Regions from separate parts of the Cupriavidus sp. GW822-FHT02D05 genome, predicted to be linked through region 2. Evidence: riboswitches for the same ligand, from Rfam matches in the RefSeq annotation. Region 2 holds a riboswitch; the other holds the start of a gene.

Region 1 (4,387 bases), on a different contig from region 2:
TGGCCTCGTCGGGTTCCGACTTCATCAGCCAGTACTGGCGGGCGCGCGCGGCGGCATTGGCTTGCGTGGATCGGCTCATGGGCGGGCAGGGCGGGCGTGACGTTGGCGACAGCGATATGGTGCAGCAAGCACGGCCAAAAGAAAACCGTCTGGCGGATGTGGGCGTGGGTCGTGGCGCAGAAACAGAGGGAGGGCACTGCAGAGGCAGCGCAGGTCAATCTGCGCCACAAAAGGAAAAGGCGGTGGTTGAATAACCACCGCCTTTAGAGGGGTCCCCGCCTCGGCCGCTGGATCGGCATCCTGAACCCAAGTGAGGTTCAGAGTGGCTGCGGAAGCCGCATTTCGGGTACATCACCGGTTCAGGGAGTCCAGACTGCAACTATGAACCATGCGACGCGCTCGCCCACACGGCATAATCCCGCACCAACAAATGCTTATCGGTTCAAGGAATATGATCCTGACGAACCAGGCAGGGAAACTGTCAAACGTCTGACTTTTTTGCACTGCCAAACGCATACTGCTTTGGCATGGCTGTCAGACGTTTGCCGTTTCTAACTTGGATGGGATGAAAACGGCGGTCAGGCGCGATAACCCGACCTAAGGTGCCGCAACTATGTGGCTTGGTGCGGCTTGGCTCCACTATACACCGCGAGGCTTTCCATACCAAGCCCGTCTTTGCGTGTCGTTACATTTTGCTGACGCGCGCGGCATGTGGGGCACATCGGGCCGAAATCGCGAGCGTATCACCGCCTGCCTGTGCCGTGTGGTACAGCCGGCGCAGGGCAGGGCATCAGTTGCGCGGCACGGGCGAATTGGTGCCCACATGCGCGTACTGGCGCAGGGCTTCGTCCGCGCGTTCGTTCAGCTCGCGAATGCGCGCACGCACTGCATCAACGGGAATCGTGCCATCTTCTTGCTGCTTGCGCTTGAGCGAGAGCAGGTCCGAGGCGATGCTGATCGCGGCCATCACGGCAACGCGTTCCACGCCCTTGGCGGATACGCCGCCCTTGAGCCGCGTCATCTGACCGTCTACCAGTGCCACGGCCTCCAGCAGCGCGGCCTCGTTGTCGGCGGCAATGGCGAACCGGTAGGACTGGCCGGCAATGTTCACTTCGACTTGCTTATTGCTCATGCGTTTTCTCCGGGTGCCTTCTGTTCGGCGCGGCCGGCCGCGTCGCCTTCGCCCAGCAGGTCGAGCTGGCGGGCGTCGCTGGCGGTGGGCAGCTTGTCCAGGATCGACTGGATGCGCAGCTGCGCTTCCTCGATCTTGATATTGAGCAGCTCGCGGTCGGCGGCCATGGCTTCACGGTCGCCGCGCAGCTGGCTGGCGTCGGCCTGCAGGCGTTCGATCTCCTCGCGCAGCCGCTGGTTCTCAGCCGCCAGGGTATCGGCATGGTGCAGCACACGCCCGATCTTGGCGGCGAGTTGTTCGAGTTCGGTGAGCATAGAGCCTGTCATATCTAGGGTCTCGGGTTCTGGGATTTTAGCCCAAGCGCTATCGTGCGGACGGCGAACGCAGACGTGTGTGACCAGGCCTGCGCGCCGAAGTTGCATGCATCGTCGTTTAACGGCATCCGTGGCGACGGCTTTATGCCTGTTTCCAGGCGCTTTCGCCTTGTTTTGCCGCGGCATTGACGCTTGCCTCGAAACTGCCTACACTCGCGCACGTTCCAGGTGCTCGTAATCCTATTCACTACAGGGTTGCAGTTCAACGGGAAACAGGGAGCCAGCCACCGCCGCCAGGGCAGGGCCGAGCCAACCTGTGCTGCCCCCGCAACGGTAAGCGACCGTGATCGCAAGATCGCAAGGCCGACCACTCAGCCACTGAACCGCAAGGTTCGGGAAGGCGGTCGGACTGGTGTCGTCAGCCCGGATACCGGCCTGAACGAGAGTGCGCCGCCCTCCGCTGCTTTTTGCCGCGCAAGCCAGCGGCGCGCTTCGTCGCCAGACGGTCCGCGGGGGAACGGACCAGGCAGCTCTCTCCCACTCAGCATCATGCGCTTTTCGCCCCCCACGTCGAGCCGTCCGGCATTGCCGGCGCGCCGCCACACCATACCTGTTTTCGTCTCGCGGCAACTGCCCGCCGCGCTCGCCGCCTGGCTCGCCATGAGCGCGCCCGGCGCCGCCATGGCCCAGTCCTCCGGGCAATCCGCTGCGCAGCCCGCGCCCGACGCGCAGCTCGACCCGGTGGTGGTCACTGCCACCCGCACTGTCCAGCCGTTGACCGAGGCGCTGCCGCATACCACTGTGGTGACCCAGCAGGACATCGTCAACTCCCAGGCTCCGGACCTGCGCACATTGCTGCGTACCCAGGCCGGCGTGGAATTTGCGGCCAACGGCGGCATGGGTGCAAACACCACCCTGTTCATGCGCGGGGCAAACGGCAACCAGACGCTGATCCTGATCGACGGCGTGCGGGTTTCGTCGGCCAGCAGCGGCACTGCCCAGCTATCGAATATCCTGCCCGACCAGATCGACCATATCGAGATCGTGCGCGGCAACGTCTCCGCGCTCTACGGCTCGGATGCGATCGGCGGCGTGGTACAGATCTTCACCAAGAGCGGTGCGGGCCAGGCTCCCGCAGCCAACGCTCAGATTGAATACGGCAGCAACAATACGCGCCAGGGTACGGTGGGCTACGGCGGGCAGGTGGGCGATACCTCGTTCAATATCACCGGGTCGGCAGTCAAGACAGACGGTTTTTCGGCGATCAATGCGGCCCAATGGAACGGTGACAATCCGGCCAAGGCAAAGAAGGGCATGGGCCCGAACCCGAACGACAACCCGTATGACAACAAGAGCGTATCGGGCCAGGTGAAGCATCGTTTCACCAGCGACTGGGACGCCGGCGTCACAGCCTATTACTCGAAGAGCAAGCTCTCCTACGACACCACGACAGGCAAACCGACCGATGTCTGGTGGATGAACAGCGAGTTGTACACTGTATCCGCCTTTGTCAACGGCAAGCTCACCCGGGACTGGACCACGCATTTCAAGGTCGCGCAGAGCGGGGACAATAGCGAAAACACCTTGAACGGACTGTTCAACAGCAATTTCAACACGCGCAATCGCCAGTACACCTGGCAGAACGAATATGCGCTGGCGCCGACCCATAAGCTGCTGTTCGGCACGGAGTATGCGCAGCAGGAATTCAGCTCGAACACGTATGGCGCGCCGGGCCGCAATATTGCGTCGGTGTTCGGGGGCTACGATGGCCGGCTGGGCAAGCACCAGCTGCAGCTCAATGTGCGCAACGACCACTACTCGGATTTCGGCAGCCAGGCGAGCTATTTCGCCGGCTATGGCTATAACGTGACCGAGGCGTTCAAGCTGATCGCCAACGCCAGCAACGCCTTCCGCGCGCCGACGTTCAACGAGCTGTACTACCCGGGCTATGGCCAGCCGGGCATCAAGCCCGAGCGCGCCAAGTCGGTCGAGCTGGGCGCGCAGTACAACACGGACGCCGCCGGCCTGCTGCGCGTGACCGCGTTCGAGACCCGCTACGACAACCTGATCACCGCGGCGCTGCAGCCCAATGGCTTGTTCCTGGCGCAGAATGTCAACAAGGCCAAGGTGCAAGGCATTGAAGCCTCTTGGCGCGCCAAGCTGATGGGCACCGACGTGGGCGCCAGCATCACCTTCCAGAACCCGGTGGATGAGCAGAGCAATACGCAGTTGCTGCGCCGCGCGCGCCGCCATGCCGCCTTCGACGTGGGCCGCCAGTTTGGCGACTTCCGCCTCGGCGGCGAGTGGATCATTTCCTCGACGCGCATGGATAGCGGCTCGCGCACGCTGGGCGGATACGGTATCGTCAACCTCAATGCCCGCTATAACATCGACAAGCAATGGTTCGTGGCCGCCCGTGTGGAAAACCTGTTCGACAAGAACTACCAGCTCGCCTATCCCTACAACACGCAGGGACGCGCCGGCTTTGTCACGCTGGGCTGGCGCCAGAAATGATGGTGGCCGCCTGACATGCGCCGCGCGCTAGCCGTCTGGCTGATGCTTGCCGCCGCCGGCGTGGCGGTGTTCCTGCTGTCGCTGGCGGTGGGCAGCGTGCCGCTGTCGGGCGCGCAGGTCTGGCAGGCGCTGTCCGTCGGCGCCGACGATACCGCCGGGGCCATCGTGCGTGAGCTGCGGCTGCCGCGCGCGGCCGCGGCATTCGCGTGCGGCGGCCTGCTGGCGTTGACCGGCGCGTTGATGCAGGTGCTGCTGCGCAATCCGCTGGCCGAGCCCTATGTGCTCGGCGTATCGGGCGGCGCGGCCACCGGTGCGCTCACCGCCATGCTGATGATGTGGCCACTGTGGACGGTGCAGGCCGGCGCGGCCGGCGGCGCGCTGTTCTCGATGGTGCTGGTGGCCACGCTGGCGCGGCGCGACCTGCTGC
Region 2 (4,387 bases):
GCGTCGCGTGTCAACAGGTTCTTCTTGACGATCTGGTAGGCGGCAAAGGTCCACTCGCCGCGCTGGTTCCAGAACGATTGCTTGACCCCGGCTTCGATCTGCCGCCCGGTGGCCAGCTTGAAATCTTTCTGTGCGTCCGAGGTGGAGATCAGTGCGCCAAGGGGATCGGTGGCGGTGGCGTACTGCGCATACACCGACAAGGCTGGCGTGAATGCGTAGACCGTGCCCGCACGCCACGTGATGTTGTTGAAGCTGCGGGTCCAGTCGTCGCCCGTGACCAGGTTGCCGCGTTCCAGCTGGGCATGGTCCAGCCGCACGCCGCCAATTACCGACCATTGCCGGGTCAGCTTGAGGCGGTCCTCGCCAAACAGCGCGGCTTGCGTGGTGTGGGTGCGAAAGCGCGGCGACGTGACAATGCCCGGCGGGCTGAAGAACTGGCCCGGGTCGAACTGGTAGGCATTGACCGTGGACGCGCCGCCATAGGGCGAGTTGTTGCTGTGAGTGAAGTTGATGCGGTTGACGTCGAACCCCACCATGGCGGTATTGGCCATGCCGAACAGCTGGCCATCGATCTTCAGGTCGGCGCGGTCGCCCACCTGTTCCTGGTCATGCAGGATCTCCAGATAGTCGGTGCGGCGCACCTGGCCCGTCGCGGGCAGGAAGGTATAGGACTCGGCGTCGCGCCAGTGGCGCTGGCTGGTGAGGTAATAGAACTGGTTGCGCACCATGACGCGCTCGTTGGGCTGCCACTGCGCCGCGAGCCGGGTCCAGCGGTCGCGGTAGGTGATGTCGGCATCGCCAACGTTGTAGTTCTTCTTGCGTAGCGAGGTGTCCAGGCTGCCGCCCGCCAGCGGCGTGCCCAGGTACTGCATCGGGTGCTGGTCGGCGTCGTCATAGGACAGCGTCAGGTTGAACTCAGGCGATACGTCTAGCCGCGCCGCGGCCGACACCGCCAGGCTGCGCGAGTCGCCCCGGTCCACCCAGCCGCCGGAGCGGCCGTAGCTGGCGTTGAAGCGGTAGGAGAGGGTCTCGTTGACCGCGCCGCCGCTGTCGAACGCCGCGCGCGCTGTTTTTTGCGTGCCGCCGGTGAGCTGCAGCTCGTTGGCGATCGGCGCGCGCATCGGCTTCTTGGGAATCACGTTGACCACGCCGCCGATCGCGCCCTCGCCAACCATGACCGAGGCCGCGCCGCGCAGCACTTCGATGCGGTCCACGGACCAGGTATCGAAGGGGAAGGTGACGGTGCCGGAGGCCACGTAGAGGCGCGTGCCATCGTACAGCTGCATCACCGAGCCTTGTCCTGCAAAGCCGCGTGCCGCGAGCGCCGTGCCGCCGTTGCCGGGCGCGCCATTGGCGGTGATGCCGGTGGCGCGGGTCACGGCCTCGCGCACCGACAAATCGCCGCGTTCGCGAATGGTGTCGCCGGACAGGACTTCCACGCTAGCGGGCGTTTCCAGCGGGGTCAGGGCAAGGCGGCTGCCGGTGCTGGTGGGCTCGGACAGCGCCAGCCCGGCCGGCTGCGAGGCGCTCCTGACTACCACTGGCGGTAGCACCGTGCTGTCGCCGCGCGACGGCTGCGATTGCGCCCGCTCTGAAGGTTGCGCATCGTCCGCCGCCCAGGCGGCATCGGCGCCCAGGCCGGCGAAGGCCCCCAGCGATAGCGCGAGCGCGCAATGATGCGCGAGCTGGCGCGGCGGCTTGGGCGCATGACGACGTTGGCGTGGCGTGACGGCCGCCGGCGAGGCGGTACAGGCAATGCGAGGGCGCGCGGACATGGACTTTCCATCATTGGCCGCGGGGGCGACCCCGCCCGGCGGCAATAAACGAACCAGCCGCGGACGAGCGCGCAGTGACGGCCGGGCGCGTGGCCAGCCGTCTCACGCCTGGCCGCCCGTCCGCAGCCCCGGTGATCGGTAGAAGGCCGGTATCCGGGCTTGCAGGGGGACGCCTGCCGCTGGGGCGCGTCCGGGGTGCCGCCTTCCCGCGCGATGATGCGCAGTGGCTGCCGCGGCCTGTTGGCGCGGCGTGACACCTTTGTACCTGCTGACCGTTGCGGGGGCAGCACAGGATTAGCCGCGGCATGGCCGGCGGCGCACCTGTTTCCCGTTTAACCCCCGCCGCGCGCTGCGCGCCGGAGGCACCTTCGAACCCTTGGCAGTCCACTAGCCAGGTAATTGCAAGTCAATTGCAATTACCGAGTGGAATGCGAGGCGCATTGTAGCCGTATTTGCGCCGCTTTCGGGGGCGGATGGCAGGTGTTTTTTTGGCACCGTGCGGGTGCGCGAGCGTTTCGGCCTGGCACAACCTGTCGCCATTTTGGTGCTTCATGCGACATTTTCTGCGCTTCGTGGCCTTTCGTGCGGTCCTGTCGCGCCTTTCGCTAAAGAAGGCGAGCCCGGCTCCGATATTCGGAGGTGCCGCATGCCTCCTGCATGACCGGCCATTGCCCCGAGAAGCGAATGCCATGAATCGTCTGACCCTGCGAAAAAAGCTGTGGATTCCCCTTGTGCTGGCCTGGCTCGGCCTGCTGTTGCTGACCGTGATGCACGCCTTCCAGACCCGCCAGCTGCAAATGGCCGATCGCCGCGGCGAGCTGGCTAACATTGTCGACATGTCGCTCTCGCTGGTGCGCGACTATGCCGAGCAGGCGCGCCAGGGCAAGATGTCCGAGGCCGATGCCAAGGCCCAGGCCACGGCCCGCGTTGCCGCGCAGCGTTATGGCAAGGATGGCTACATCACCATCGTCGGCGCGGATTCCGTGCTGTTGATGCATCCCATCAACGCCAAGCTCAACGGCAAGAACATGAGCGACTTCAAGGACGCCAAGGGCAACGCCTTGTATGCCGATATCGCGGCCCGCGGCGCGTCGGCCGAAGGCGCTGGCCACCTGGACTACTGGTGGCCCAAGCCGGGCAGCGACCAGCCGAGCCCCAAGATCGGCTACGTGGCGCGCTTCAAGCCGTGGGGCTGGGACCTGGTCGCCGGCACGTATATGGATGACGTGCAAGCGCAGTTCCGCGCCTCGCTGTATCAATCGCTGGGGCTGCTGGTGCTGCTGGGCATCGTGATTTCCGCGGTGGCCACGCTGCTGATCCGCAGCATCCAGAGCTCGGTGGGCGGCGAGCCCGCTACCGCTGCGGCCCTTGCCTTGCGCATGGCCAGCGGCGACCTCACGGCGCGCGTCGAAACCCACCCGGACGACCGCTCCAGCCTGATGTACGCCATCGGCCATATGCGCGACCAGCTCGCCGGCACGGTGGCGGGCATCCAGCAATCGGCCGATTCCATCACCTCGGCGGCCCAGGAGATCGCCTCGGGCAATAGCGATCTGTCGAGCCGCACCGAGCAGCAGGCGGCCTCGCTGCAGCAGACCGCCGCCAGCATGGAGCAGATCACCGCGACGGTGCGCCAGAACGCCGACAACGCCAAGGAGGCCAGCCAGTATGTGGCTGACGCCTCGCAGATCGCGAAGCAAGGCGGCAGCGTGGTCAGCCAGGTGGTGGACAAGATGCGCGGCATCACCGCCAGCTCGCGCAAGATCAACGACATCATCGGCGTGATCGACGGCATCGCTTTCCAGACCAATATCCTGGCGCTCAACGCCGCGGTGGAAGCCGCGCGCGCCGGCGAGCAAGGACGCGGGTTTGCGGTGGTGGCTGGGGAGGTGCGCAACCTGGCGCAGCGCAGCGCGGGCGCGGCCAAGGAAATCAAGACGCTGATCGTCGAGTCGGTGGGCCAGGTCGACAGCGGCTCGGCACTGGTGGAGCAGGCCGGGCAGACCATGGCCGAGATCGTCAACGCGGTCGGCCGCGTGACGTCGATCATGGATGGCATCGCCTCGGCCACCGCGGAGCAGCGCACCGGCATCGAGGAGGTCAATCGCGCGGTCGCGCAGATGGACCAGATGACGCAGCAGAACGCGGCGCTGGTGGAGCAGGCGAGCGCGGCCGCCACGTCGCTGGAAGACCAGGCCGGCGCGCTGCACCATGCCGTGTCGGCCTTCCGCCTGTCGCCCGCCTGAGCACTGAGCGCTGACCGGGCGCTCAGCGTGCCTGGCCCTACAGCAGCGATTTGCCCTGCGCGAGGATCTTGTCGCAGACCTGCTTGGTGACTTGGTCCTTGAGGCCGCCGCCGCTCAGGTCGAACTGCTTGCCATCGCTGCTGCTCAGGATGCCCTTGGCGCCGCTGGTGTAGCCGGCGTCGGATGTGGGAGAGTCGCCGCCGACCTTGCCCAGCAGCTTGTCTTTGACCGAGGCGGCGCCGCTGGCGCCGCCAAGGTAGTTGTTCTTCACGCAGTACTCCAGGATCCCGGCGACATTGCCGGTGCTGCCCGAACTCAGCGATTGCAGCGAGGGCATTCCACTCATCCCGCCCAGGCTGCTGCCCA

The links. Region 2 has a riboswitch for cobalamin ahead of AC1RQK_RS35785 (TonB-dependent receptor). Riboswitches for the same ligand answer to the same signal wherever they lie in the genome.
Region 1: it holds a riboswitch for cobalamin, as region 2 does, so the genes downstream of both, AC1RQK_RS29025 (TonB-dependent receptor plug domain-containing protein) here and AC1RQK_RS35785 (TonB-dependent receptor) in region 2, are expected to answer to the same signal.

What each region holds. Positions count from the first base shown of each region.
Region 1 covers NZ_JBXAOE010000026.1:4,681-9,067, reverse strand. Annotated here, with positions in the region: gene AC1RQK_RS29045 (EVE domain-containing protein) at 1-79, opposite strand, end outside; RNA gene ssrS (6S RNA) at 269-479, opposite strand; gene AC1RQK_RS29035 (cell division protein ZapA) at 791-1,132, opposite strand; gene AC1RQK_RS29030 (hypothetical protein) at 1,129-1,446, opposite strand; cobalamin riboswitch at 1,655-1,899, shown strand; gene AC1RQK_RS29025 (TonB-dependent receptor plug domain-containing protein) at 1,996-3,960, shown strand; gene AC1RQK_RS29020 (FecCD family ABC transporter permease) at 3,976-4,387, shown strand, end outside.
Region 2 covers NZ_JBXAOE010000040.1:35,089-39,475, reverse strand. Annotated here, with positions in the region: gene AC1RQK_RS35785 (TonB-dependent receptor) at 1-1,775, opposite strand, end outside; cobalamin riboswitch at 1,903-2,160, opposite strand; gene AC1RQK_RS35780 (methyl-accepting chemotaxis protein) at 2,465-4,021, shown strand; gene AC1RQK_RS35775 (YjjA family protein) at 4,059-4,387, opposite strand, start outside.